Regions from separate parts of the Pantoea allii genome, predicted to be linked through region 2. Evidence: predicted binding sites of a transcription regulator. Region 2 holds the regulator's gene; each other region holds the start of a gene.
What was found. The regulator CRP, encoded in region 2, controls carbon source genes, mostly activating them, when cyclic AMP is high. The targets are predictions, from matches to a motif close to ATGTGANNNNNNTCACAT.
Positions count from the first base shown of each region.

Region 1: cdd (cytidine deaminase) is a predicted target of CRP. The motif match lies at 2,874-2,891, and genes of this name have one in related genera.
Region 3: QNH99_RS20150 (nucleoside-specific channel-forming protein Tsx) is a predicted target of CRP. The motif match lies at 2,276-2,293, and genes of this name have one in related genera.
Region 4: psiE (phosphate-starvation-inducible protein PsiE) is a predicted target of CRP. The motif match lies at 3,145-3,162, and genes of this name have one in related genera.

Region 1 covers NZ_CP125958.1:1,689,221-1,696,657, forward strand. Annotated here, with positions in the region: gene QNH99_RS08120 (NAD-dependent malic enzyme) at 69-1,766, opposite strand; gene cdd (cytidine deaminase) at 1,936-2,826, opposite strand; gene QNH99_RS08130 (CidB/LrgB family autolysis modulator) at 2,946-3,638, opposite strand; gene QNH99_RS08135 (CidA/LrgA family protein) at 3,631-4,023, opposite strand; gene metG (methionine--tRNA ligase) at 4,142-6,175, opposite strand; gene apbC (iron-sulfur cluster carrier protein ApbC) at 6,351-7,437, shown strand, end outside.
Region 2 covers NZ_CP125958.1:441,747-449,183, reverse strand. Annotated here, with positions in the region: gene tauA (taurine ABC transporter substrate-binding protein) at 1-191, opposite strand, end outside; gene QNH99_RS02050 (LacI family DNA-binding transcriptional regulator) at 427-1,407, shown strand; gene QNH99_RS02045 (LysE family translocator) at 1,410-2,012, opposite strand; gene QNH99_RS02040 (hydrolase) at 2,067-3,083, shown strand; gene QNH99_RS02035 (YheU family protein) at 3,088-3,306, shown strand; gene QNH99_RS02030 (phosphoribulokinase) at 3,368-4,237, shown strand; gene QNH99_RS02025 (OsmC family protein) at 4,267-4,671, opposite strand; gene crp (cAMP-activated global transcriptional regulator CRP) at 4,977-5,609, shown strand; gene QNH99_RS02015 (YccS/YhfK family putative transporter) at 5,668-7,437, shown strand, end outside.
Region 3 covers NZ_CP125958.1:4,291,152-4,298,588, forward strand. Annotated here, with positions in the region: gene QNH99_RS20140 (response regulator) at 203-862, shown strand; gene QNH99_RS20145 (sensor histidine kinase) at 859-2,208, shown strand; gene QNH99_RS20150 (nucleoside-specific channel-forming protein Tsx) at 2,485-3,351, shown strand; gene yjdN (VOC family metalloprotein YjdN) at 3,429-3,866, opposite strand; gene QNH99_RS20160 (methyl-accepting chemotaxis protein) at 4,431-5,975, shown strand; gene QNH99_RS20165 (MFS transporter) at 6,342-7,437, shown strand, end outside.
Region 4 covers NZ_CP125958.1:4,352,283-4,359,719, reverse strand. Annotated here, with positions in the region: gene QNH99_RS20440 (Na/Pi cotransporter family protein) at 1-1,323, opposite strand, end outside; gene QNH99_RS20435 (alkaline phosphatase family protein) at 1,737-2,549, opposite strand; gene psiE (phosphate-starvation-inducible protein PsiE) at 3,212-3,622, shown strand; gene ubiC (chorismate lyase) at 3,706-4,218, shown strand; gene ubiA (4-hydroxybenzoate octaprenyltransferase) at 4,230-5,114, shown strand; gene plsB (glycerol-3-phosphate 1-O-acyltransferase PlsB) at 5,237-7,437, opposite strand, start outside.

The sequences.
Region 1 (7,437 bases), 1.2 Mb from region 2:
AGTTTACCCCGTTTGGCTGGTGTAAATTTGAGCTGCGCTGAATCAATGACGACCCAGCGCAGCAATTTTTAGATCGAGGTACGGCGATAATGGCGGTATTGAGGCAGCCAGAAATTGTTCGCGATGGACTGTGACAGCACGTCTTCTGAGGTCACCACTGCCACGCCAGCCAGCTGCGCGGCTTTACCCACTTCCATGGCGATAATCTTCGACACGCCCTGAATATCTTTAATTTCAGGCAGTACCGGTCCTTCACCGTCGTTCACCAGCGGTGAGCAATCCGCCAGCGCACGGCTGGCTGTCATCAGCATGGTATCGGTGACACGGGACGCGCCAGAGGCGATCACACCCAAACCGATACCCGGGAAGATGTACGAGTTGTTGCACTGCGCAATCGGGTAGATTTTGCCGTTCCAGGAAACCGGTGAGAACGGGCTACCAGTGGCCACCAGCGCTGCACCATCGGTCCAGGCAATAATGTCTGCTGGAGTGGCTTCAACGCGCGAGGTTGGGTTGGAAAGCGGCATCACAATAGGACGTTTGCAGTGCTTATGCATCTCACGGATGATCTCTTCCGTGAACAGGCCAGGCTGACCTGACACACCGATTAAAATGTCGGGCTGTGCATTACGCACAACGTCCAGCAGGGAGATAGCGTCGCTTGACGTATCCCAGTCTTTAAGATTGTCGCTTTTCTGCACCAGCCTGCTCTGGAAATCCAGCAGGTTAGGCAGTTTGTCGGTCAGCAGACCAAAGCGATCCACCATCATAACGCGACTACGTGCTTCGTCGTCGCTCAGACCTTCCGACTTCATTTGGGCAACAATCTGCTCAGCAATACCACAACCGGCGGAACCTGCGCCCAGGAAGACGACCTTCTGCTCACACAGGCGGCTTCCGGCAGCGCGGCTTGCGGCAATCAGAGTGCCGACGGTCACGGCAGCGGTGCCCTGAATGTCGTCATTGAAGCAGCACACTTCATCACGGTAGCGCTCCAGAAGCGGCATCGCGTTTTTCTGTGCAAAGTCTTCAAACTGCAACAGCACTTTCGGCCAGCGGCGTTTAACGGCCTGAATGAATTCATTTACAAAGGCATCATATTCTTCACCGGTGATACGTGGATGACGCCATCCCATATACAAGGGATCGTTCAGCAGTTGCTGGTTATTGGTACCCACATCCAGCACAACGGGCAGCGTGTAAGCCGGGCTGATACCGCCACATGCGGTGTACAGTGACAACTTCCCAATTGGAATGCCCATACCGCCAATGCCCTGATCGCCCAGGCCAAGGATGCGCTCACCGTCAGTGACCACAATCACTTTTACGTTCTGCTTGGTGGCGTTTTGCAGCATGTCTTCGATGTGCGCACGATTGGGGTAGGAGATGAATACGCCGCGTGCGCGACGATAAATTTCCGAGAAATGTTCGCAGGCGGCACCGACGGTTGGGGTATAAATTATCGGCATCATCTCTTCGAGATGGTTGTCCAGCAGGCGGTAAAACAGCGTTTCGTTGGTGTCCTGAATGTTGCGCAGGTAAACATGTTTATCGTTATTGTTTTTAAAGTCCTGAAACTGACGCCATGCGCGTTTTGCCTGCTCTTCGATGGATTCTACTGCTTCAGGCAGTAAGCCATTGAGATTGAACTCATTGCGCTCTTCGATGCTGAAGGCGCTGCCTTTATTCAGCAGCGGAAATTCCAGCAAAATAGGGCCAGCATAGGGAATATATAGCGGGCGTTTACTTTCGTATTCGAGTTCCATGCAGTCATGCTCCGGTTGCAAGTTTTCCTGGCGCAATAATCAAAGAGTAGGGTGGACGCCAGTTTTATTGTGATGACGAAGGCCTGGCGCCAGATCCTATGAAATTTCTCGCCGATGTACAGCTTTTGTAAATAAAAGATTTAGAAACTGTTTAAAACCGTGCCGCACATTACGCTTTTGCCAGGGGCACCTGCGTCAGTTGATCGCAACCCAGCGCGCGTAATGTCGCCTGAGTAGCCGAAAACTGATCCAGAGCAGGCTGGTGCGTCTGGGCCAGTGCGGCGGCCTGGATATCGTGACAGGACTCACCTGCCATGTTCAGTAAAATCAGTGCGGCCTGCAGCGGCGGCAGGCTGGGATTGAACGCCGCGTTTTCTGCATAACGTCCGCTAAAAATACGGCCTGAGACGGTCTGTAACGCGACACCGCTAAACGCCCGGCTGTAAGGTGCATGAGAGCGATTAGCCGCCTTAACCGCGGCCTGAGCCAGCGCATCGCCCGTTACAACGTAGCCCTGGTCTACATCATCCATCAGGCGTTCCATAATCTGTAGATCACCCGGGCCAAACGCATCTGGCAGGTAATGCGCCAGCGTCTGTACGTCGCGCTGCGGCAGGCTGATGCGAATGTCTGTACCGCTGTTGAGTTCGTTCATGAACTGGCGACAGTGACCGCAAGGCGTGTAATTGACAGTGATGCTTTCAAGGCGCGATTCGCCACGCAGCCAGGCGTGGGTGATGGCGCTTTGCTCCGCATGAACGGTTTGCTGCATGGTCGCACCGGTAAACTCCATATTGGCACCGAAATACCAGTTACCGCTCACGCCACGCGCGATAGCACCGACGTTAAACTGCGACAGCGTCGCCACCGCGCAGGCGGCGGCGACCGGCAGCAGCGCCAGCGCCAGGGCATCTGCATCCAGTTTGGTTTGCGCCTGCAACAGGGTGACCTGCTCGGCCCGCAGCATCGCGTCAAATCCCGGCTCGCTCAGCACCGGGCGAAGCGCGGTTTGCAGTGCAGCGGGAAGTCCTTCAACGGCAGAGTGGAAACGTGGATGCATGGAAGCCTCATTCAATCATCAGAGCGGTATGCCAGACATCGGTTTATATGTGATCTTCGTCGCTCTGACAATGCAACATGTCTTACAGTTTTCAACTTTGCGAGATCTCTCCCAAAGTTTTAGCCAAACCAGTGCAGCAACAGCGGGAAAACAAAGGGAGCCAGTAACGAGGTGATGATGCCGCAAATCACCAATGCCAGCGAACTAAAGGCGCCTTCCTGAAAATCAATTTCCGCAGCCCGTGCCGTTCCCAGTGCATGAGAGGCATTACCAATCGCCAGGCCGCGTGCCGCTTTGCTCTTCACGCCTAACAGATTCAGTAGCATATGACCAAATACCGCACCCAGCACGCCGGCGATCAATACACAAATCGCGCTAATCGCAGGAATGCCGTGCAGCGATTGGGAGACCGCCATGGCAATCGGGGTGGTCACCGATTTTGGCAAAATCGTGGCGGCGATTTCTGGGGTTGCGCCCATCCACAGCGCAATGGCGGTGCCCGAAATCATTGCCGTCAGGCTACCAATCACGCACACGCCGATAATGGATTTCCAGCGGGCACGGATTTGATGCATCTGTTCATACAGCGGCAGCGCCAGGGCCACCACCGCGGGTTGCAGCAGCTGATTCAGCACCTCGCTGCCAGCGAAATAACGGGCATAGGGCATGTGCAGTAACAGCAGGAGGGGAATAATCACGGCCATGGAAACCAGTAGCGGATTCAGCAACGATATCTTCAGTCTTGCCGCCAGCTTGCGCGCCAGTAAAAACGCCCCGACAGTGAGTGGCAACGACCACCAAATATCACTCATCGTTAACCTCTTTGGCCGTAGGTCGCGAATGCAGTTTATGGGCACTTAACCCCACAATGGCAAGGACAGCGAAGGTACTGACAAGGCAGGAGACGACAACAGGACCGAATTGCGCGGTGAGGATATCGGTGTAATTCATGACGCCCACGCTGATGGGCACAAACAGCAGCGCCATATAGCGGATAATCAGATGACAGCCCGGCTTGACCCAACGCACGGGCAGGATTTGCGACGCAAGCAGCGCAAACATAATAAGCATGCCGATGATGCTGCCGGGCAGGGTGATGGGCAGCAGCAGGGCTATGCCGTTTCCTGCATATAAGCAAAGATAAATAATGATAAAAGCGCGCAGATAACGCCAACTCATCGTTAGCACGGTGTGCATGACAGGCTCCTGTTTTTAACGGGTTTTATCATACGCACTAACGGCCTGGCCTGCCAGCAATCAGCCGTGTGGCTGAAGCGCCATCCCCGGCGGTAAACCGCAGAGGATGGCCAGAGGACTATTTCACCGGCATGCCAGGTACGGCACCGCTGTCTACGGACAGGACAAACAGATCTTTGCCACCGGGGCCGGCAGACAGCACCATGCCTTCCGACACGCCAAACCGCATTTTACGCGGCGCAAGGTTGGCCACGATGATGGTCATCTTGCCGACCAGCACCGCAGGATCGGGATAGGCCGCACGAATGCCTGAGAAAATCTGGCGCTTCTCACCGCCCAGATCCAGCTCAAGACGCAGCAGTTTGTCCGACCCTTCGACTAATTCCGCTTTCTCAATCAGCGCGACGCGCATATCCACTTTGGCAAAATCGTCGATGGTAATGGTATCGCCAATAGGTGCATCCGCCAGTGGGCCGGTTACCGCCGGTTTATTGGCTTCTGCCGCATCCACTTTTGATGCCTCAATCAGGCCTTCAACCTTCGCCATTTCAATACGACCATAAAGCGCCTTAAATGGCGCGACCTGATGATTCAGCAGCGGCTGTTGAATCGCATCCCAGTGCAGTTCGCTGTTCAGGAACGCTTCAGCACGTTCGGTCAGTGATGGCAGCACCGGTTTCAGCCAGGTCATCAGGATGCGGAACAGGTTGATGCCCATTGAGCAAATGGCCTGCAGGTCTGCATCACGGCCTTCCTGCTTCGCCACCACCCAGGGTGCCTGCTCATCAACATAGCGATTCGCCAAATCGGCCAGCGCCATGATTTCACGAATGGCCCGGCTGAATTCACGGCTCGCCCAGGCTTCACCAATCTTCTCTGATGCGTCCAGGAAGGTTTGATACAGGGCGGGATCGGCCAGTTCCGCTGACAGCTTGCCGTCAAAACGTTTAGTGATGAAACCGGCATTACGCGAGGCAAGGTTGACCACTTTGTTGACGATATCGGCGTTGACGCGCTGAACAAAATCTTCCAGGTTCAGGTCAATATCATCGATACGTGAAGAGAGCTTCGCCGCGTAGTAGTAGCGCAGGCTGTCGGCATCCAGATGCTGTAACCAGGTGCTGGCTTTGATAAAGGTCCCGCGTGACTTCGACATTTTTGCGCCATTGACGGTCACGTAACCATGCACAAACAGGTTATTCGGTTTACGGAAACCGCTGCCTTCCAGCATGGCCGGCCAGAACAGACTGTGGAAGTAGACAATGTCTTTACCGATGAAGTGATACAGCTCCGTGGTCGAATCCTGCTGCCAGAATTCGTCGAAGTTGATATCGCCACGCTTGTCACACAGGTTTTTAAACGATCCCATGTAGCCGATAGGTGCATCCAGCCAGACGTAGAAATATTTGCCCGGCGCGCCTGGGATTTCAAAGCCAAAGTAGGGCGCATCACGGGAGATATCCCACTGCTGCAGTCCCGACTCAAACCACTCCTGCATTTTGTTTGCGACCTGCTCTTGCAGTGCACCAGAACGCGTCCAGGCACGCAGCATTTCACTGAACGACGGCAGATCAAAGAAGAAGTGTTCAGAGTCACGCAGGACCGGCGTCGCACCGGAAACCACGGATTTCGGGTCGATCAGCTCAGTCGGGCTGTAGGTCGCGCTGCACACTTCACAGTTATCACCGTATTGATCGGGTGACTTACATTTCGGGCAGGTGCCTTTGACGAAACGGTCCGGCAGGAACATGCCTTTTTCCGGATCGTATAGCTGAGAAATCGTGCGGTTTTTAATAAAACCGTTCTCTTTCAGGCGACCATAAATGAGCCCGGCAAGCTCACGGTTTTCATCGCCATGCGTAGAGTGATAGTTGTCATAGCTGATATTGAAACCGGCGAAATCTGTTTCATGCTCGTGTTTCATTTCAGCAATCATCTGCTCCGGCGCAATACCAAGCTGCTGCGCTTTCAGCATGATCGGTGTGCCGTGAGCGTCATCGGCGCAGATGAAGTAAACCTGATTGCCACGCATTCGCTGATAACGCACCCAAATGTCCGCCTGGATATGCTCGAGCATGTGACCGAGATGAATTGAGCCGTTTGCGTAAGGCAGGGCGCAGGTTACCAGAATTTTTTTAGCGACTTGAGTCATAGTTTGCGTAGCTTTCAGTTAAGTAAAAAACGGGCTTAGATGGTAACCGATGGGCACAGCCGCGTAAACACAAGGGATTTCCCATGCGCAACAGCCCGCGAAACGATCGGCATCTGATAGAATTGTTATTACCTCGCTGGAACACAGCGCAAGCACAGCAGAAAAAGGAGTGGGGATGACAGCGCAATCCCGGGAACCGCATACACCAGAAGCCTTACGCGCCGTTGTGGTCGGCGTGCTGAGCAGCTTTGAACATCCGACGCTTCAACGTAACCTGATTGCCCTCAAGGCATTACATCATGTGGCGCTGCTCGATGGCACGCTGCACATTGAATTGCTGATGCCGTTTGCCTGGAGCGGTGCGTTTGAAGACCTTAAAGCCGAAACCAGTGCTGAGCTGCTGCGGCTAAGCGGCGCACAGGCGATTGACTGGCGCTTAAGTCATGATATCGCCACCCTGAAACGGGTTAAGAATCACCCTGGCGTCAACGGGGTGAAAAACATCATTGCCGTCAGCTCCGGTAAGGGCGGTGTTGGCAAATCGAGTACGGCAGTCAATCTGGCGCTGGCGTTGATAGCGGAAGGTGCGCGCGTGGGTATCCTTGATGCCGATATCTATGGCCCGTCCGTGCCCAACATGTTGGGTTGCGAAAAAGAACGTCCCACGTCACCCGACGGAACGCATATGGCCCCTGTTCTGTCCCACGGGTTGGCAACCAACTCCATCGGCTATCTCGTGACAGATGATAATGCGATGGTATGGCGTGGGCCGATGGCCAGCAAAGCATTGATGCAGTTGCTTACCGAAACCCTGTGGCCAGACCTGGATTATCTGGTGCTGGATATGCCGCCAGGTACCGGCGATATTCAGCTCACCCTGGCGCAAAGTGTGCCGGTGACCGGCGCGCTGGTAGTGACCACGCCGCAGGATATTGCCCTGATTGATGCGCGCAAAGGCATGGTGATGTTTGAGAAGGTTAACGTGCCGGTGCTGGGCGTTGTTGAAAATATGAGCATTCATATTTGCAGCCAGTGCGGCCATCATGAACCGATTTTCGGCACGGGCGGTGCGCAACGGCTGGTGGACGATTATGGCACCCGGCTGCTGGCGCAGCTTCCGCTGCATATTCAACTGCGCGAAGATCTCGACGATGGCGAACCCACCGTGATCCGTCGTCCGCACAGCGAGTTCGCGGCACTTTATCGCCAGCTTGCCGGGCGGGTGGCTGCCCAGCTTTACTGGCAGGGTGAGGTGATTCCGG
Region 2 (7,437 bases):
ACGCCCGCGCCGCTGTCGAATTTGCGCCACGCAACCGTCGCACCGCTCTCTTTGGCAAAGGTGTTATCTGCCTGCGCCACTTTGGCCGGTTCCGCCGAGGTTTGGTAAGCCACCGTCACGTTGACCGCGCAGGCCTGGAAGGCCAGCAGTGACAGCACAGAAGCCAGAATCGTTAATCGCCCTTTCAACATGATTTTTTCCCATCACTTTTATGATGTGGGGAGTGTTGCTGGCGAGATTAATTTCACAAAGGAATTAAAAGTTATCCCTAATAGAAAGAAATTCTTAGATCATCATCTGCAATAGATTGCCGTTATATGCAAATTAAAATTCAGACAAAAAGCCATAAATTTGTCAGGCGCTCACATGCAGGTTGTGCTATTGATATGCGCTATTATTTACTCCCTGGTGAGGCCTGCGAGTTCGATGTCGATCGACAAAGTTGCCCTGTTAGCTGGCGTGTCTAAGGCCACGGTATCCCGCGTGCTTAACGCTCACCCAGGTGTGAAGGCGGATACGCGTCAGAAAGTGCTGGATGCCATTTCCACAAGCGGCTATCAACCCAACCTGTTAGCCCGTCAACTGCGTACCTCGCAAAGCCATATGTTGCTGGTACTGATTTCAGATATCACCAATCCCTTTTGCGCCCGGGTGGTGCAAGGCATTGAAGCGGAAGCAGAAATGCACGGTTACCACATCCTGCTGTGTAATTCTGCCTCACAGTTTAAACGTGAGGCCGCTTACCTGACGCTGTTAACAGGCAAAGTGGTTGATGGCGTCATTACGATGGACGCGGCGGCCGGCCTGCAAAGCCTTATTGATATCATCGGCGATTCGCCCTGGATTCAGTGCTGTGAGTTTGATCCACAGATTGCGGCCTCCTCGGTCTCCATTGATCATCTTGAAGCCGCCCGTGACACCATACATTACCTTGCCGCCAGGGGCCGCAAGCGCATCGCGCTGGTGAATGGCGACCTGCGTTATCTGTATTCCCAGTATCGTGAGCAGGGCTATCGCCAGGCCATCGAACAGTCGGATTTGGGCTGGGCAGAGGTGGTGTATACCGAAGGCATTTCCTGTGAGGAAGGCAGCCGGGCGTTACAGGAGATGTTACGCCTGCCAGAACGACCGGACGCCGTCTTTGCCGTTTCCGATGTGCTGGCAGTTGGCGTGGTCCATGCGGCGCTGGAAGCTGGCTTGCGCGTACCGGACGATCTCGCCGTGGTCGGTTTTGACGGTATCCCGTTTACCAGTAGCCTGAATCCGCCGTTGACCACCATAGAGCAACCGATGTATCAGTTGGGTGCCCGCAGCGTACAGTTGCTCCTGAAGAAAATTCGCCAGCCGCACGCGCCGGTTGTCAGGGAAGTGTTACCCTGGAAACGCCTGGAGCGTGCGTCCAGTTAGGATCAGTGCCAGATCAGCAGTACGCACGCCGCCGTTAACAGTCCCATGCTGAGGTTAAATATTTTCCACGCGCGCGGACTGCGTAAAATGCGGCCGATCATGGCGCCAAAGCCCATCCAGATAATGCCCGCCACCAGATTGACCATAAACATCCCCCCGCTGATTAACAGTACAGAGTGATGATAACCGGCACCGGCCAGGCTAAAGCTCGCTATCGCCCCCAGGGCCATTAACCAGGCTTTGGGATTGATCAGCTGCAACAATCCTCCCTGCCAGAAAGGCATGGGCGCGACCGGCACCGCATCGGTCTCGAGCTTTTCATAGGCCGCGGTGGCGATTTTCCATGCCAGCCACAACAAATAGAGGCTACCGGCCACTTTCAGAATCAGGTGCAATGAGGGATAGAGCAGAATCAATCCCCCTACGCCAAACGCCACCATGAGGAGCATCAGCTGCATACCAATCATGATGCCAACCATCAACGGAATGGTGCGAATGAAACCAAAGTTGGCACCTGAGGCGGTGAGTAACATATTATTAGGTCCGGGTGTAATCGCCGCGACCCAGAGAAACCCTAACAGTGATAAAAAAAGACTGAGTTCCATTTAACCGGGTTCTCCCTCCATTATGTAAAAACTTATCGAAGCTAACAGTGTGATATGGAACAGACAAGCCTTTACAACATGAAATTTTCGGGCCCGGATGGCGCGGCGTTTATCCCTGTGCGCGGCCTGGCGAATCCTCATCTACAAACCCTGCTGCCGCGCCTCATCCGCCGCACGATAAGAGTCACGCCTCACTGGCAACGGCTTGATTTACCCGATGGTGATTTTGTCGACCTGGCCTGGAGTGAAGATCCGCAGTTTGCACAGCATAAACCGCGCGTGGTGTTGTTTCATGGTCTGGAAGGCAGTTTCCACAGTCCCTATATCCACGGCCTGATGCAGGTCTGCAAACAACGTGGCTGGCTGGCCGTAGTGATGCACTTTCGCGGCTGCAGCGGCGAGCCGAATCGTCTGAACCGGATTTATCACTCAGGAGAAACCGAGGATGCACGCTTTTTTCTGAACTGGCTGACGACGCGCTGGGGCCGCGTTCCGACCGCCGCGGTGGGGTTTTCGCTGGGCGGGAACATGCTGGGTTGCCTGCTGGGGCAACAGGGCAATGATGCCGTCATTGATGCCGGCGTTATTGTTTCTGCGCCGCTGTTGCTTGAGCCCTGCAGCGCCCGACTGGAACGTGGATTTTCCCAGGTTTATCAGCGTTACCTGCTGAGCCAGCTTAAAAAGAATGCTCAGCGCAAACTGCACGCATGGCCTGACACTCTACCGATTGATCTTAAACAGCTCAGCGCGCTGCGCCGCCTGCGAGACTTTGACGACGCGATCACCGCCCGCGCACATGGCTTTGCCGATGCCACGGATTATTATCGCCGCGCCAGCGCCATGCCGCTGCTTCGCTCGGTGGCAAAACCGTTGCTGATCATCCATGCGAAAGACGACCCGTTTATGAGTGATGAGGTGATCCCGCAGAATGACCAATTATCTGCCACTATTACCTATCAGCTGACGCGCCATGGCGGTCATGTTGGCTTTGTTGGTGGCACCTTGCGCCAGCCTCAGTTGTGGCTGGAACAGCGCGTGCCACAGTGGATTTCCCCTTATCTGGATAGCTAACCCTGTGATGATTCCCTGGCAACAGGTTTCCCCCGAAACCCTCGAAAATTTAATTGAAGCCTTTGTCCTGCGCGAAGGCACCGACTACGGTGAACAGGAGCTCAGCCTGACGGAAAAAGTCGCCGATGTGCGACGTCAGCTGCAGCAGGGTGAGGTGGTACTGGTCTGGTCTGAGCTTCACGAATCGGTAAACATCATGCGCAAAAGCGAGTTTCGCGGCTGATGCACAGAATGAAAAATCGTGCTAACAATGCTCATCGCCCGACTTCACAGGGAGTTTTACTATGTCTGCACGCCATCCGATCATTGCGGTAACGGGTTCCAGTGGCGCGGGAACCACCACCACCAGCCTGGCATTCCGTAAAATTTTTCAGCAACTCAATTTGCACGCTGCCGAGCTGGAAGGTGACAGCTTTCACCGTTTTACCCGGCCAGAAATGGATATGGCGATTCGTAAAGCACGCGATCTGGGTCGCCACATCAGCTATTTTGGCCCGGAAGCGAATGACTTTGGCCTGCTGGAACAAACCTTTATTGAATACGGTGAGCACGGCAAAGGCCAGTCACGGAAATACCTGCACACCTACGACGAAGCCGTGCCCTGGAATCAGGTGCCGGGCACCTTTACGCCGTGGCAGCCGCTGCCCCCGGATACGGACGTGCTTTTTTATGAAGGACTGCACGGCGGGGTGATGACGGCTCAGCATAACGTCGCTGAAAAGGTGGATTTACTGGTCGGCGTGGTGCCGATTGTCAACCTGGAGTGGATTCAGAAGCTGGTCCGCGATACCGGTGAACGCGGCCATTCCCGTGAGGCCGTCATGGATTCGGTTGTGCGCTCAATGGAAGATTACATCAACTTCATAACGCCACAATTCTCACGCACCCATATCAACTTTCAGCGCGTCCCTACCGTGGATACCTCCAACCCGTTTGCGGCCCGCACCATTCCTTCGCTGGATGAGAGTTTTGTCGTCATTCACTTTCAGTGTCTGGAAGATATTGATTTCCCTTATCTGCTGGCCATGCTGCAGGGATCGTTCATTTCCAATATCAATACGCTGGTGGTACCGGGCGGAAAAATGGGGCTGGCGATGGAGTTGATTATGGCGCCGTTGGTGAAACGGCTCATGGAAGGCAAACGCATTGAATAAAATCAGAGGCCGCGCGGGCCTCTGAGAGATCACAGCTCGATAACCTCGTAGCTGTGGGTGATCGCGACCCCTTTGCCTAACATAATGGCAACCGAGCAATATTTTTCCGCCGACAGGTCGACCGCACGCGCCACGGCTTTATCTGAAAGTGCTTTTCCACTCACGATAAAATGCAGGTTGATACGGGTAAAGATGCGAGGGGCTTCTTCCCGACGCTCTGATTCGAGTTTTACTTCGCAATCAGCCACATCGTTGCGGCCTTTTTGCAAAATTGAAACCACATCGATTGCGCTGCAACCACCGGCCGCCATCAGCACCATTTCCATAGGACTGGGCGCTTTATCACCGGAATTACCATCCATTAAGACCTGATGGCCGGATGATGATTCGCCGAGGAATGTTAACCCTTCAACCCATTTGACTCTTGCCTGCATAATTTCGCCCCCAGAATACCCTGTTTTTGCGCCAGAGTACGCTTTTGCCTGGTAAACAGCAATCCAGAGAAATCAGCCTCATTGCTGAAGCGAGACAACACAAGACAGTCGGCGAAAGCTGTGCTACAAACAGTGCTGAAAATATTTTTTCGTCATCCGAAGATGAAGCCGGGAAGAATTATGCGCTCTGCGCCGAATGCAGCCCGAATAATTTCCTGAATGGAAACACGCTTAACGCTTTCATCGCCTGGCAGGGAAACAGAGCCCTGTATTTTGGGCACGATTACAATAGAGGATAATAGCGAATGGTTCTCGGCAAACCGCAAACAGACCCTACACTTGAATGGTTCCTGTCCCATTGCCATATTCACAAGTATCCATCCAAAAGTACGCTGATTCATCAAGGTGAAAAAGCCGAAACGCTTTACTACATCGTGAAAGGTTCCGTCGCGGTACTGATTAAGGATGAAGAAGGCAAGGAGATGATTCTTTCTTACCTGAATCAAGGCGATTTTATTGGTGAGCTTGGCCTGTTTGAAGAAGGTCAGGAACGCAGCGCCTGGGTACGTGCGAAAACGGCGTGCGAAGTAGCAGAAATTTCCTACAAGAAATTCCGTCAGCTCATCCAGGTTAACCCGGATATTCTGATGCGTCTTTCTTCACAGATGGCGCGCCGTCTTCAGGTGACGTCAGAAAAAGTGGGAAATCTCGCGTTCCTGGATGTCACCGGACGCATTGCACAGACGTTGCTTAACCTGGCTAAACAGCCTGACGCCATGACGCATCCTGACGGCATGCAAATTAAAATTACTCGTCAGGAAATTGGCCAAATCGTTGGTTGTTCACGTGAAACCGTGGGCCGTATCTTGAAGATGCTGGAAGATCAGAATCTGATCTCCGCACACGGCAAAACCATCGTTGTTTACGGCACCCGCTAAGCCTTATTATTCACGGCGTGATGGCAACATTATGCCGTGAATATCTTGTGTTGAGCCCATGTGGCGAAGAATAATTTATCACCCCGAAGTTAACTATGCGCTGCGCCAGACTCTGGTGTTGTGCCTTCCGGTCGCGCTCGGCTGGCTGTTTGGCGATCTGCAAAAAGGGTTGCTGTTCTCATTAGTTCCCGCCTGCTGCAATATTGCTGGCCTGGATACACCGCACAAACGTTTCTTTAAGCGCCTGATTATTGGCGGCAGCCTGTTTGCCTTTGGCAGTTTGCTGATGCAGTGGCTACTGCTCAAAGACGTCCCTCTGCCGTTGATTCTGTTTGCGATGCCGTTACTCCTTGGCGTCACAGGTGAAATCAGCCCGCTGCACGCCCGACTGCTGCCCGGTACGCTGATTGCCGCGATTTTTACCATCAGCCTGATTGGCCGTATGCCCATTTACGTGCCTCCGCTGCTCTATATCGGCGGTACGCTCTGGTACGGATTATTCAACTGGTTTTGGTTCTGGCTGTGGAAAGAGCAGCCGATGCGCGAAAGCCTGAGTTTAATCTACCGTGAGCTGGCAAATTACTGTGACGCAAAGTACAGCTTGCTGACGCAGCTTACCGATCCTGAAAAAGCCCTGCCGCCCCTGCTGGTGCGTCAGCAAAAAGCGGTCGACCTGATTAACACCTGCTACCAACAGATGCATATGTTGTCCGCAAGCCGCGATCACAGCCATAAACGTCTGACCCGGGCATTTCAGGTGGCGCTGGATTTACAGGAACATATCTCCGTCAGCCTGCATCAGCCGGAAGAAGTCCAGAAGCTGGTGGAACAAAGCCATGCGGAAGCCGTTATCCGCTGGAATGCCAGGACGATTTCAGCCCGACTGCGCGAGCTGGCCGACGATATTCTGTATCACCAACTCTCCAGCCGTTTTGATATGGACAAACAGCTGGGTGCGCTGGAAAAAATCGCCCGCCAGCATCCGGACAATCCGGTGGGTAACTTCTGCCTCTATCATTTCAGCCGCATCGCCCGGGTACTTCGTACCCAAAAGCCGCTTTATCAACGTGACCTGATGGCCGATCGCCAGCGTCGTTTGCCGCTGCTGCCCGCGCTGCGAAGCTATCTGTCGTTGCGTTCTTCCGCGCTGCGCACCGCCGGTCGTTTTGCCGTCATGCTGATGCTGGGCAGCGCCCTGGCGGTGTTTTTCTCCATTCCAAAGCCCTACTGGATTTTGATGACAATCATGTTTGTCAGCCAGAGCAACTACAGTGCAACCCGGGTTCGTATCCAGCACCGGGCCCTGGGCACCTTTGCCGGGTTGGTCATTGCGGCAGCCTCGCTGCGCCTGGATGTGCCAGAGCCGCTGGTGTTGAGCATCATGCTGGCCATTACCTTTATCAGCTATCGCTTTACCCGACAGTTTTACGGCTGGTCGATGGTAGGATTTACGGTCACGGCCGTTTATACGCTGCAACTGCTCTCCCTTAACGGGGCACAGTTTTTATTGCCCCGCCTGCTGGATACGCTGATGGGTTGCCTGATCGCCTTTGGTGGCATGTTATGGCTGTGGCCGCAGTGGCAGAGCGCGCTGTTGCGTCAGAATGCGCATGATGCACTGGAGGCCTGTCAGGACGCACTGCGGATGTTACTCGGCCCGGAGCAGTCTCCAGATAAGCTGGCTTACCAGCGGATTAAGGTCAACCAGGCCCATAACGCGGTGTTTAATTCCCTGAATCAGGCGATGCAGGAGCCGGGATTTAACTCACGCTACCTGCAGGATATGCGCTTATGGGTCACGCACTGCCAGTTTATTGTTGAACACATC
Region 3 (7,437 bases), 720 kb from region 2:
ACACACTTTAGCGCGCTAAATTTATCCCTTAATTAGCGAAAACTTAGCGCAGAATTAGCAAAGCGGTAAAATCGTCCGTTTCAGGGTGCATTATCACCCTCTGACCGGGCGCGTAACGGCATTTTGCTGCACTCGCCATGCCAATAATTCTGCGCTAATAATCCAGCGCTACACTGTTGCCATTTTTCGGGGGACGTCATCCATGCGCGTGTTGTTGGTCGAAGATGATGAAATGATCGGCGCAAATCTGCAGCAGGCGCTGGAAGCGGCAGGCTGGTCAGTCGACTGGGTGCGCGATGGCGTTTACGCGCAAAACGCCTGGAGCGAAGGCGGCTACAGCTGCGTACTGCTCGATCTCGGCTTACCCCGCGACGACGGTTTGCAGGTGCTGCGGCGCGCGCGGGCGCGCGGCGATGCCACGCCGGTTTTAATTCTTACCGCCCGTGATACGGTCGCCCAGCGGGTACAGGGACTGGATTACGGTGCGGATGACTATCTGCTGAAGCCTTTTGATCTGCAGGAAGTGATGGCCCGAATGCGGGCAATTACCCGCCGCCATCATGGCTCTGCCGATTCGCTGCTGGGCAGCGGTGATGTTCAACTGGATATGCTGACACGCGAAGTGCTGTACAAAGGGCAACGTGAGCAGTTAACCGCGCGTGAATATGCCCTGCTCTATGCGCTGCTGGAACGGCCCGGTGCCATCCTGTCACGCGAGCAGTTGGAAAACCGTATTTATGGCTGGGGTGAAGAAGTCAGCAGTAATGCTGTGGATGTCTTAATCCACGGGATGCGGCGCAAGCTGGATAATGATGTGATCCGCAATGTACGCGGACTGGGTTGGCGGGTACCGGCAATATGAAAATTTTTATGCGATCGTTACGTAATAAATTACTGAGTACGTTACTGGTGATTCATTTGCTGATGATTGGCGGCGTGGCCTGGTACTTTTTCAGCTGCTACGGTGAGATGGTTGGCGTCATCAAGGATGAGCAGTTAGCCAAGCTGGCCGATGCCTGGTCAGTGAACCGCGAAATCCCCCCGCTGATGCCGCTTATTGCGCCCGCACACAAGATTAAAAGCGCCTTCGTGATTCAGTTATGGGACGCCAAAGGCCAGTTACGCTCCAGCTCCTGGCCTGAACTGCATGCGCCGCTGCAGGCTGAAAACGGCTATAAAGATGTGCAGATTGGCGGTTGCCACGACTGCGAATGGCGCATTTACACCCGCGCCGGCCAGCCGGGCAGCGAGATAAAAACCATTCAGGTGATGCTCAATCTCAGCTACATGAAAGAAATGATGGTGAGACGGGCGCTGTCAGCCATTATTCCGCTGATTTTAATGATGCCGCTGTCGTTGCTGGTGATCTGGCTGGTGGTGCGAAAAATCACCCGGGATTTGCGTGTTGCCTCGCGTGAAATTGCCGCGCAGGACGCCCATCACCCACACAGCGTTTCCCCTGAAAGCCTCCCGGACGAAATTCAGCCGCTGGTCGCCGCCTATAACTCTCTGCTGGATAAGCTACGTGCCGCCTGGTCTTCACAGCGTCAGTTTATGGAAGATGCTGCTCACGAACTGCGGACGCCGGTCACGGCGGTCACGCTGCAGCTGGAAAACCTGCGTCAGCACATTCAGCCTGGCGAGGCCAGCCGCCAGTTTGCGCAACTGGAATCCGGCGTCACCCGTACACGTCACCTGGTCACCCAGTTGCTGAATATGTCGCGCTGGGAAGATCAGTCCGTCGTTGCCAGCGTGGAAAATATCGCGCTGGAAGATGTGCTGAAAGAGAGCATTGAGCAGCTCATGGTAGTGGCCGATAAGCGCGGTATCGATATCGGCTTTAGCGGAACCACGCACTACCATTTGCAGGCCGGACGTTCAGAGCTGCGGAGCCTGTTTGACAACCTGATCGGCAACGCCATGTTGCACACGCCCGAAGGCAGCCTGGTGGATGTCCTGCTGCATCGGGTGGCGGGGCAAACCGTGGTGGATATCGTTGATAACGGCCCAGGTATGCCTGAGTCCTTTATCGAACGCGCGTTTGACCGTTTTGCCCGCTCACCCGATGTAAAAGCGCAGGGGAGCGGTTTAGGTTTGTCGATTGTGCGCAGTGTTGCGCAGAAACATCAGATCCACGTTGCCCTGTCCAACTGCCTGACTCCGCAAGGTGACCGCTGCGGTTTTCAGGTGCGCGTCACCTTTCCTTAATCCCCGTCGTTCGAACCGGAACCCGACAACGTAAACGGTTGCCCGGTTCCGTTCGCCTCCAGCAATATTGTGATTCAAGTCACAATATTGATGAATTGTTATGCAACACATTTTGACAAATGTGATCAAAAGCTATTTTCTATCTCCCTGTAAAAGGCACGCTATGCTAACTAAAAAAATGCGGCCCAGATACTTCACCGCCCAACCTTTGGGATTGATTTCCAAACAGCGCGCAAACGATTGTCTTGCGCATAAGAAACCAGTGGTCAAAATATAATGAAATTTAAAACGTTAATGGCAGGCGCCCTGCTGGCAGGCTCCTTAAACGGTGCAGTGCAGGCTGCAGAAAACGATCCCCAGTACGTTTCCGACTGGTGGCATCAAAGCGTCAACGTGGTGGGCAGCTACCACACCCGTTTCGGACCACAGTTCAATAACGATGTGTATCTGGAATACGAAGCTTTCGCGAAAAAAGACTGGTTTGATTTTTACGGCTACGTTGATCTGCCAAACTTCTTTGGCGCGGGCAACAGCAATGCTAACGGCATTTTCGACCACGGTTCCCCGCTGTTCATGGAAATTGAGCCACGTTTCTCGATTGATAAACTGACCGGCACCAGCCTGGCCTTTGGTCCGTTTAAAGAGTGGTATTTTGCGAACAACTATATCTACGATATGGGCCGTAACAGCGCTAACCGTCAAAATACCTGGTATATGGGTTTGGGCACAGACATCGATACGCACAGCGATATCGGCCTGTCACTTAACGTCTATGCCAAATACCAGTGGGAAAACTACGGTGCGGCGAATGAAAACAGCTGGGATGGCTATCGCTTCAAAGTGAAATACTTTGTGCCGATCACGACCCTGTGGGGCGGTAATCTTGGCTATGTTGGCTTTACCAACTTCGACTGGGGTTCAGACTTACGCGATAAGTCGGGCCCGATTCGCACCAGCAACGCAATCGCCTCCAGCCATATCTTGTCGCTGGGTTACGCTCACTGGCACTTCTCAGCCGTTGCACGTTATTTCCATAACGGCGGTCAGTGGGGAGCCGGTCAGGAGTTAGGATTTGGTGACAGCGCGTCTGAAATCAAGTCTACGGGCTGGGGTTACTACCTGGTTGCTGGCTATAACTTCTGATTGCTGGCACGACCCTAAAAAAACGTTGAGGCCTTCCTGAAGAAGGCCTCTCGTCTTTTCAGGGTTCCTGACGTGCATTACGCGTCGGATTTCACCACGTTGATGCGCCATGGAATATTGAATTTATCAATAAACATAGCAAAGCCGTTTGACCAGAAGGTTTCCTGCCACGGCGTGGTGACTTTCCCGCCCGCAGACAGCTTCTCAAACCAGGCTTTACCCTGCTCTGCATCGTCCGTTGCCAGACTCACGGCATAGCCCGCATGTTCTGAGGCCGGTGGCTGGTACGGATTACCGTCACTCATCATCAGCTCGCCCTGACCAATACGCAGATGGGCATGCATAATCTTTTCAGGTGGCAGCGGCGGTGCGGACCGATCACCGACCTGTTCGCCCTGCTCCGGGTTATCGCCAAAGGTCATTTTTTGCAGCAGTTGTCCACCCGTTGCCTGCAAATAGAATTCCATCGCTTCTTCACAGCGACCATAGAGAAACAAATAGGGACATACTTGCATTATTACCTCGATACCGGTGAGTAAAGTCTTTCTTATACAGAGATGATAAGTGTAGACGACAGGTCGGGGATAACGATGATAACCAGGAAAATCTTCATCATTCGGATTATTTACCTGGCAGATAAAAGCGTGTTTCGCTGATATCTTTACAACCAAAACAGGGCCAGAAAAAAAGAATAGTTTGTCCTGAATAACCTTTAGGTATTGTTTTATTCGCAATAATCACTATTAATTACTTCTGATAAAGCCTTTATTTATAGTCAGTTAAAGAAAAAACCGTTCGCCAGAATAACGAGCTTCGCCAGAGCTGTTCCGCTTAAACCGTTTTTCTTACTTCAGGCACCAGCATGGCTGGTCCTGAAATTTTCAGATTCAATAACGTCATACGCTAAATAAGCGAAGCGGTAAGAAAGACCGCCGCTTAATTATATTGAATCAGCTGGTTCATTATTTTGCTCATGTTTTATACACATTATTCTTTATTCCTTTCAGTACCTTCCTGCTAAATATTTACCACCCAAATGCCGATAACTGTGTTCTTAATTCATTATTCGGGACTGTGTAATGTCGTTAAAAAAATCTTCACTCCTGGTTCTCTCGTTCCTGTTGATTCTTTTCCTTATCAGTATATCGGTCAGCATCTGGTTACTGGCTCGCAGTAACGCATCGTTGAATGCCGTGAATAAAGAAATCCGTGTGGTGCTATCGGTTATCGATCCCATCAATCACAGCCGCACGTTACGCGTACGCCTGATGGAGTACATGAAGGAGATTGAGAGTGACGGCCCTCAGGCCACCTCGTCGCTGGACAGCGTGAAAAGCGTGGCCGCAAAAGCCGATGCGGCCTTCCAGGCTTATCTGAGTGCGCCGCGTATTCCCGGTGAAAAGGCCGACGCCGACCGCTATCGCCAGGCCTATTTGGCTTACCGCAATCAGGGAATTCAGCCTTTAATTGAAGCCGCCGAAGCCCGCGATCAGACGCGCTTTAAAAACCAGATCGCCAACGTAGTGCGCCTTGACCGGCAGTATGAAATTGTCCTGGACCAGGTGCTGGCCCAGCATGAGGCTTACGCGAAGAAACTGAACACGGATGCCCAAAGCAACTTTTCATCCGGGATCACACTGCTCATGGTATTTGGCCTGTTATTCCTTGCCATCATCATTGCGATACTGATCTTTGTCAGACGCTATATCTTATCGCCGCTGAATAACGCAAAAGCGCACTGCAGCGAGATTGCGGCAGGCGTGCTCGACCATCCGGTGCCGGTCAATGTCGGCTCACGGAGCGAGATTCAGCAACTGATGGGTTCAATGGAGCAGATGCGGACGTCCCTGACGGACATCATTATCCGGGTACGTCACTCTACCCACGCGGTGTCCTGTGCTTCCCAGGAAATTGCCAGCGGAAATATCGATCTGGCGTCCCGTACTGAACAGCAGGCCGCAGCGCTTACCGAAACGGCGGCCAGTATGGAGCAGTTGGGGGCAACGGTTAAACAGAACACGGACAACGTGTTTGAAGCCTGCCGTCTGGCCAATGAAGCGGTACAGAATGCGGAAACCGGCGAGAACGTTTCTCAGCAGGTGATCGTGTCCATGGCAAAAATCAACGAAAGCTCGAAAAAGATCGAGGACATTACCAGCGTCATTAACAGCATTGCCTTTCAGACCAATATCCTGGCGCTGAACGCGGCAGTCGAAGCGGCGCGCGCCGGTGAGCAAGGCCGAGGGTTTGCGGTGGTCGCCGGGGAAGTACGCAATCTCGCGCAGCGCAGCGCCGTGGCCGCCAAAGAAATTGAAGGCCTTATTGCCGAATCGGTCGCAACGATACGCGTCGGGTCTGATCAGGTCAGCCGCACCGGCGAAGCGATGAATGCCATTATCGCCTCGGTCAGCCGGGTTAACGAACTGATGGACCACATATCCACCGCGTCCGATGAGCAGCATCACGGTATCAGCCAGATTGAAAAGGCGGTAACCGAGATGGATGGCGTCACTCAGCAAAACGCCGCGCTGGTCCAGGAATCGGCTGCCGCTGCCGCCTCGCTGGAAGAGCAGGCGCAGCATCTTACCCACGCCGTTTCTGCTTTCCGCCTGTCGGGCGCGTAAAACGGGCTCCCGCTCTGGTGATAATGCCAGGGCGGGAAACAGATGTGTTGCCGGGCGGGGTAAGGCACTGAATGACCCGGCTGACGTCTGCCTTTACCGCTGTGCCCGTCAAGATACCTGCTGACTGCGCTTTTTGCCCTCACCGGCTCGTGCGCCGTTGATATCTGCAGTCTTGCCGTCTGCCTGAAAAGCCGTGCCAGTCAACCTTGCAATATGCGTTGCTAAAAATTCATCACTATTCCTGTCGGCAAGAATCAGGTAATTGATTATTCTGCTGCTTCACGGCTCGCTAATGGGCAATTATTTCAAAACACATCACGGCCTGTAGTGGGAATGGCAATCATCCTGATATGAGGTTCACCTTACATGACATCCGCCTTCATCACAGGGATGGCACCGTCGCCGGCATCGTCGACCGCCAACACCAGCTTAGCTGAGCGCATTGATGCGCTACCTTCCTCTGCCGGCTTATGGCGCTTTATCTCGCTCCTGGCGCTGGGAGGCTTCTTTGAACTCTACGATCTGTTTGAAACCGGTTATATCAGTACGGGCTTGCTGGCAGCCGGTATTTTCCATGCGGGCAGCGCCGGAATACTGGGCATCACCGATCAGGCGGCATTTGCCTCGGCTACCTTTCTTGGGCTGTTTGTCGGTGCCAGCCTGCTCACGCCGTTTGCCGATCGCTTTGGCCGTCGGCTGACCTTTATCTGCGCCCTGGCCTGGTACGGTGTGTTCTCACTGATCATGGCTTTTCAACACAGCGCTGAGATGGTGATCCTGTGCCGCTTTTTAGTGGGGATTGGGTTGGGCGTAGAGCTGGTGACCATCGATACCTATCTGAGTGAATGGGTGCCCACTCACTTGCGTAACCGGGCGTTTGCCTTTTCGTTCTTTATTCAGTTTTTATCGGTGCCCGCCGTGGCGTTAATGTCATGGTGGCTGGTGCCGCAAAACATTCTTGGGCTGGAAGGCTGGCGCTGGGTGGTGATTGCCGGTGCGGTCTGCTCACTGGTTATCTGGCTTGTCCGCAAAAATCTGCCGGAATCCGCGCGCTGGCTGGTGCAGCAGGGACGCCTTGATGACGCTCATCAGGTGATGTCAAAAATGGAAAAACGTTGCGGCATCGCCCCAGGCCTGCCGCTGACGACGTTAACGGGCGCGGCAAGCCGACAGGAAAAGAGTCGTTTTCGTGAGATTTGGTCATCCCGCTATCGTAAGCGCACGCTCATGCTGGTGGTGATGAACTTCTTTCAGGCGATTGGTTTTTATGGTTTTGGTAACTGGCTGCCGGCGCTGCTGTCAGGCCAGGGGACATCCATCACCCACAGCCTGCTGTATGCGTTTTTTATTACGCTGGCCTATCCGATTGGATCGCTGATTTGTGGCAGCTTTACCAGCCAGCTTGAAAACAAATGGCAAATCGTTCTCTCTTCGCTGATGACGGTGGTGTTTGGGACGCTGT
Region 4 (7,437 bases), 660 kb from region 2:
CAGTCCCTCGGGCGAAAAGGTGCGTCGCGCGGCAAGAGACTTGTCAGCCACATCGCCGCTCATGCGCTCGATGATATCGCCTGCCTGTTCCAGGTTCAGCGACATTTCAATGATTTCCCCCCAGCGGCGGGAATCCTGCTCGGATAAGTCCTCTTTGGGCATGCGCGCCAGATAAAGCTTGATGGCGGTATACAGCACATCCACGTCATCATCCAGCCGCCGTACCCTGCGTTCCGCCCGGGCTTCTCCACGCACCACTTGCAGAAACGTATCCAGCATCTGCTCCAGCACATCCCCCATGCGCAACACCTCACGCGCAGCATTGACCAGCGCCAGTGCTGGCGTATCCAGCGCGCTGCTGTCGAGATGCCGGGGCTTCAGCGTCGTCTCGCTTTCGGCATCGTCAGCGATCAGTCGGCAACACAGCCGCGCCATGGCGTCGGCAAACGGCACCATCACCACACAGCGAATCAGGTTGTAGAAGACATGAAAGAAGATCACCAGCTCTTCGTCATTTACCGGCAGCTTATCCAGCCACACTGCCAGCGGATCGACAAAGGGCAGAATAATCACGCAGCCAATCAACTTGAACAGCAGGCTGCCCATCGCCACGCGTTTACCGGCTGCGTTGGAACCACTGCCATTGATGACGGCCAGTAGACCGCTGCCAAGGTTGGCGCCAATCACCAGACACAGCGCTACCTTAAAGGCGATTACGCCGGTTGCGGTGAGCGTGGCCGTAATCAGCACCGCCGCCAGGCTTGAGTAGCTGATAATGGCAAAGACGGCCCCGAGCAGGGCGTCCAGCATCACGTCACCGGTTAAGCTGGAGAACAGTACCTGTACGCCGGATGCCTGAGTGATAGGTTTGGCGGCTTCGACAATCAGTTGCAGTGCCAGCAGGATGAGTCCCAGACCAATGCTGGTGCGGCCGAGCTGTCCGGCCCGGGTTTGCTTGCGGCTGATGAAAAAGACCACGCCGAAAAAGATAAATAGCGGTGAAAGCCAGGAGAGATCAAACGTCAGGATGCGCGCCATAATGGCCGTGCCGACATCCGCCCCCAATATCACCACCAGCGCAGGCGTCAGGCTCACCAGGTTTTGAGCAACGAATGACGTCACCAGTAGCGTGGTGGCATTGCTGCTTTGCACCAGCATGGTGACGCCAACGCCGGCAAGAAACGCCATGGGTTTCTTTTCCACGCTACGGCTGAGTACCCGGCGCAAATCGGCACCATACACGCGCATAATCCCGGAGCGGGTAATATGTGTGCCCCATACCAGAAGCGCAACGGCAGAGAGTAAGTTAAGCAGGGTTAACACGTATAGTCGCTCCTCAACCATCAGGCTTCAGGCGGTGCAGATTGCCAGCCTGATGGAAAGCGCAATCTGAGAACGTGGCTACCGGACGCTGCGCAATTTTTTTCAGTGTTTTAAGCAACCTGCGCAATGTCGACATCGTTAAATGTAGACTACTCTACTGATCTGCATGGACAAATCCAACCCGGCGCACGTCGCTCACCTTCCTGATTGTGCACGCCTGAAACAGGACTGAACGAATATCTACGGCGGAAAGACTGGCTACAGACAAGACGAGGCCGCCCGTTTTGACAGCGCTGAAGGGGAAGACGGTCGCCGTCAGTCCAGGGTGAGGTGCCGCTGCGGCTCATGATGATCCCGCGCGGCGGGAATGTGGAAATCTGTACGTTCTCTGCCCGGTCTTCAGCGCGTTAACGTCAGGACGCTGAACCCGCCAGCAAGGCGCGATGGACCGGCTTATCATGTGTGACGCCGAGCAGCGAACACAGGGTGCCGCAGAGTTCGGTTTGTTGCGGGGCCAGCCCGGCCTTTCGCGAGAAGCCTTCACCAAATACAAACAGGGGAACGGTCGTTTCTTCTGGCAACATGCCACCATGCGAACGGTCATCGTTCATGCCGTGGTCGGCGGTAACCATGACCTGATAGCCTTCCGCCAGCCAGCCTGGCATCCACTGTGACAGATAACCATCTGCCATGCGCGCCCTGTTGCGGTACGCGGTAGAAGAGAGGCCATGCTGATGACCGGCATGATCGATATTCATCGGATGAATCAGCAGGAAGTCCGGGTTGTAACGTAACCGCAGGCTTTCGGCATCTTCAAACAGGTGGGAATCGGGATAGCCGTCGTCGGAGTAAAAGTGCCCAAACTGAACAGGCAGCGTCGGGGCGTCCGTGTGACGATCGCGGGCTGGTTCGAAGGGCGTGCGGTTATACAGTTCGCTTATCCAGTGGTAAGCGGCGGCGGCGGTGGTCAGCCCGGCGTCACGCGCATAGTGAAACACACTGCGTTCGTGGCTCATGCGGTTGACATCGTTATGAATAATCCCGCTTTCCACCGGTGCGACGCCGGTCAGAATGCACTCATATAGCGGACGTGACAACGAAGGCAGCGCACAGGTCAGGCTGTAGTAATGGCCTTTGCCATGGGCACATTCTGCATGCAGGTAGCCCATAGCGTGTTGTGCCACGTGATGACTCAGGCCGTCCAGAATCACCAGAATCGTTTTCATGCTGTTCTCCTTACTGTGGCTTAGGTTGTGCGCGTCGGTACTCTTAACAGGGCACTATTGGGTTGTCTGATGCAGCGTTATTGTTTCGATCATCGTTAAATATTGTTTTTTATCAATAGCTTTTTTGATTGTAAGTACACACAAACTTTTCTGCGAAAACGGAGTGGGTTAAATGCCTTTTCCCGGCCGCATCGCGTCTTATGCGCTGGCGCTTCGGCTGATTAGCTGCCAGTCGATACAGGCAATACCGCTACATAAGGCAGTGAATGCGTAGAGCTGAACGGTGTCGGGCTAAAACCGGGTCTGGATCATTCGGTCGCCAAAACCGAGTCAATGTAGCCCTCACATGTGAAAAAGGGATGACAGGCTTTACCAACAGGTGGATTCAACCAGGTAGTCATAAAGGGATAATCGGCGTCAGGCGTAGCAACAGCCGCAGTTGGCGCGCGATGTGCGTGAAAACATCCATCCTCACCCGCGCTGTTCTTGCTTTATGATTCTGATCTTTCAGGGGTTATGGCGTTCATTAATAAGCATTCCTCATGTCACATTGGGGGGAGGAATGGCAGCGGGTGCGGTAAGCCTGACAGCTATATTGTGATTTAGGTCACACTCACGCATGATAGCGCCAATAAAACCCCATTTAATTTTTGAGGCGTGAGATGAGTGACAAAAACCCGGTAGCACAGAAGATTGCGCGCCTGATGCAGTGGGTACTGAACGCGGGACTGCTGATCCTGGCGGTGATTTTGATGGTGTTTTTGGGCAAAGAGACAGTCCATTTAGCCAATGTCCTGTTTAGCACCGGTGAGCAGGCGTCGTCCTACCTGCTGATTGACGGCATTGTGATTTATTTTCTCTACTTCGAATTTATTGCACTCATCGTGAAGTACTTCCAGTCGGGCTACCATTTCCCTTTACGCTACTTTGTGTACATCGGGATTACCGCCATCATCAGGCTGATCATCGTCGACCATAAAAATCCCATTGATACGTTATGTTATTCCGCGGCTATCCTGTTGCTGGTTATCACCCTGTGGCTGGCAAACAGTAACCGGCTTAAACGCGAGTAACGAAGCCGTCAGCATTCAGGACGGTGTTCCTCGTATCGCTCTGCGCTAAACTACCTCTCTGAAAATTTTTGGGGGAAAGTGCCATGACGCAAGACCCGCTCCGTTTATTACGTTCACTCACTTGGCTGGCGCTGGACGATGCCGCATTTACGCAACCGCTTCGTGACTGGCTGATGGAGGAGGACTCCATGACGCGACGTTTCGAACAGCATTGCCAGAAGGTCAGGGTCGAACCTGTACGCGAAGGCTTTATCGATGCTGACGAATTAGGCGACGAAGGCGCGTTATTACCTGCAGACCAGCGTTTCTGGCTGCGTGAAGTGATTCTCTACGGAGATGAGCAGCCGTGGCTGGCGGGACGCACGCTGGTGCCTGAAAGTACCCTCAACGGCCCGGAAACCATGTTACAGCAACTCGGTACGCGGCCTCTGGGACGTTACCTGTTCTCCTCATCAACGCTTACCCGCGATTTTATTGAGCCTGGCAGCGTCGAAACGCTCTGGGGACGCCGGTCCCGGCTGCGGCTGTCGGGTAAGCCGCTACTGTTAACGGAACTGTTTTTACCGGCATCGCCGGTCTATCGTGATCAAGGTTAAGGGTTTGACCTGTGCAAAACACACAAAAAATGACGAAATGGCAGGCTTACAGCCGCCTGATGCGAATCGATAAACCGATCGGCGCTTTACTGCTGTTGTGGCCAACGCTGTGGGCGCTCTGGCTGGCAAAGATGACCGTCCCACCGCTGCCGACACTGGCGGTGTTTGTCGCGGGTGTCTTTGTGATGCGCGCTGCGGGCTGTGTGATCAATGATTATGCCGACCGTAAGGTAGACGGGCACGTTGAGCGCACCAGGCACCGGCCGCTGGCAAGCGGTGCCGTGACGGCGAAAGAAGCCAAAATGCTGTTTGTGGTGTTGGGGCTGATTGCGTTTGCCCTGGTACTGAGCATGAACCTGATGACCATTATGCTCTCGGTCGTGGGCCTGGCGCTGGCCTGGGTCTATCCGTTTATGAAGCGATATACGCATCTGCCTCAGGTGGTGTTAGGCGCAGCCTTTGGCTGGGCGATCCCCATGGCGTGGGCGGCAGTTAGTGAGTCCTTACCTCTGGTCTGTTGGCTGGTATTCCTGGCAAACATTTGCTGGACGGTGGCCTACGATACGCAATATGCCATGGTTGATCGCGAGGATGACCTGAAGATAGGCGTTAAGTCCACGGCGATACTGTTTGGTCGCTACGACAAATTGATTATTGGTCTGCTGCAGCTGTCTACGTTGGTGTTGATGGCGCTGGTGGGGACGATGCTGGATCTGAACGGCGCGTTTTACTGGACGCTATTACTGGCTGGTGGGTTATTTGTTTATCAGCAAAAGCTGATTGCGCAGCGCGATCGTCAGGCCTGTTTCCGCGCCTTCCTGAATAACAACTATGTGGGACTGGTTCTGTTTCTGGGCGTGCTGATGAATACGCCGCCGTTTTCACAGCTCCTTTAACCGCCCCGACGAGAATCGCGGTCAGTTCGCGAATGTGCGTCAACGCTGCTGAGTGCCTCAGTACCAGCGTGCGAATAAAAAAGGCGACCTTCAGGGTCGCCTTTCTCGTCATCGCGAATCCGCTAATCGTGCGCTACGGCGCTTTCGATGGTCATGCGTACATCGCTGGTGACCAGGTCAGCCAGGATGTGCCAGGTCGCCAGCGTCTGCGCCACGTCGGCATCACCGCTGTCGCTGATATAACCTTCATCACGCAGCGTGAGCACCAGTGAGGAGAACACCGCTTTATCAAAGAACTCCGGCGCATTGATCCCGTGCAACACGCTCAGGCGCTGCGCCAGGGTACGGCTCTCTTTTTCCAGCGTGCCCCGGTTAATGGTGGGCTTGGCGCTAAGAATCGAGAAGGTGATGGCGTAACGCTGCAGCGTCTCACGCACACCGGCGGCCAGCAGTTGAAGCGTACGGTAACGCGCGGTGTTAAACGACAGCAGACCTGCCTCAACGGTAATCAGCCCCTGACGCGTCAGTTCCTGACATAAGTTAGTCAGTAACTGCGGCAGTTGATCATGGCTCCAGCGCAGGAACAGCTCGCTCTTCAGCATGGGATAGATCAGGCTGACCTGACGCAGCAGTTCGGCTTCGCTCAGGTTGCGATGCTGCTGCACAATCGCCGCAATCAGCGACGGCATGACCAGCATATGATGAATGTTATTACGGTAGTAGGTCATCAGTACCGCCTGCTCGCGCGGCAGAATAATGATGTCACCAATACTGTCTTTTTCACTCTCGAATTTGTTCATGCTGAGCGCATGATCCAGCAGGGCTTCGGCAGACATGTCGGGCAAGGTGGCATCCGGCGAGTAGGGCACGTTGCGCAGTAACTGGGTATAGCACTCCAGTTGCTCAACCAACTGCTCGCGGGTCAAAGAGCGCTGACGCGAAGCAAGCAGAGCGGTAACGCACAGGTTCATGGCATTCGCCGCGCCGGCTTCGTTAATACGCACCATGATGGTGGCCGCGATATCGTTCGCCGCCGGGGTCAACCAGCCGGGACGCTGTGCTTCAATGGGATCGATAGCATCGCGCCATTCAGGAACGTGCTTATTCAAATAATTTATCAGCGGTAGCGGCTCGCCAAAGTTCACGTAACCCTGACCGAGATTGCGCAGCTTACGTAAGCCGCGCACCATCTGCATGAAGCCTTCTTTCTCTTTCGTGGCACCGCGAAGCTCTTTCGCATAGGTGCCCACTTCCATGACATGTTCGTAACCGATGTATATAGGCACTAACGTGATAGGGCGCGTGCCGCCGCGTAGCATGGCCTGCAGCGTCATGGACAGCGTGCCGGTTTTCGGATCTAACAGCCGGCCGGTACGTGAACGGCCCCCTTCCACGAAGTACTCCACGGAATAGCCACGGGTAAAGAGTTCACCCAGGTATTCACGGAAGACGGTGGCATAGAGCTTGTTGCCTTTAAAGGTCCGGCGAATAAAGAAGGCACCCAGACGGCGGAAAATCGGCCCGGCAGGCCAGAAGTTCAGGTTAATACCGGCGGCGATGTGCGGCGGGACCAGCCCCTGGTGATACAGCACGTAAGACAGCAACAGGTAATCCATATGGCTGCGGTGGCAGGGCACATAAACAATTTCATGACCGTCCTGAGCCAGCTGGCGAACGCGCTCACCGCCGTTGACGTTGATGCCCTGATAAAGTCGACTCCAGAGCCAACCCATCACGCGATCCGTGACGCGAATCGCTTCGTAGGAGAAGTTGGCGGCAATCTCCTCCATCATTTCAACGGCGTTTTGCTGGGCTTTTTCATGCGAAACCTTCTTGCTGCGGGCTTCGTCTTCTACCGCTTTTTCTATCGCTTTCGATTGCAGCAGGCGATTGAACAAATCCTGACGCGCGGGCAGGCGCGGACCGACCGCTGCCAGACGCTGACGGGCAAAGTGGATACGAGCGACCCGGGCCAGTTTTTGCGCAATTGATTTATCCGTACCGTGTTCAGTCGCCATACGACGCAGGGAAACGGTTGGCGAGAAGCGCACAAAACTGTCGCGACCATGCCAGAGCACAGCAAAGAATTTTTGTACCCCATTTAACAAACGTAAATGAGGCGGATTATCTTCTCCCTGCACTTCCCGGCCGGGTGCGCGGCCGAACATGACGGAAACCGGTAACATCTGGATATCAAGCTCAGGGTTACTGCGGTGCAGATCGAGATACTCGTGGAAGATTTTTACCGACTCGACGCTGGGCACGAAATAGGGAAACACGCGTGGGCCATCGTGGATAAAGACATGACGCGGCAGCAAGGCCC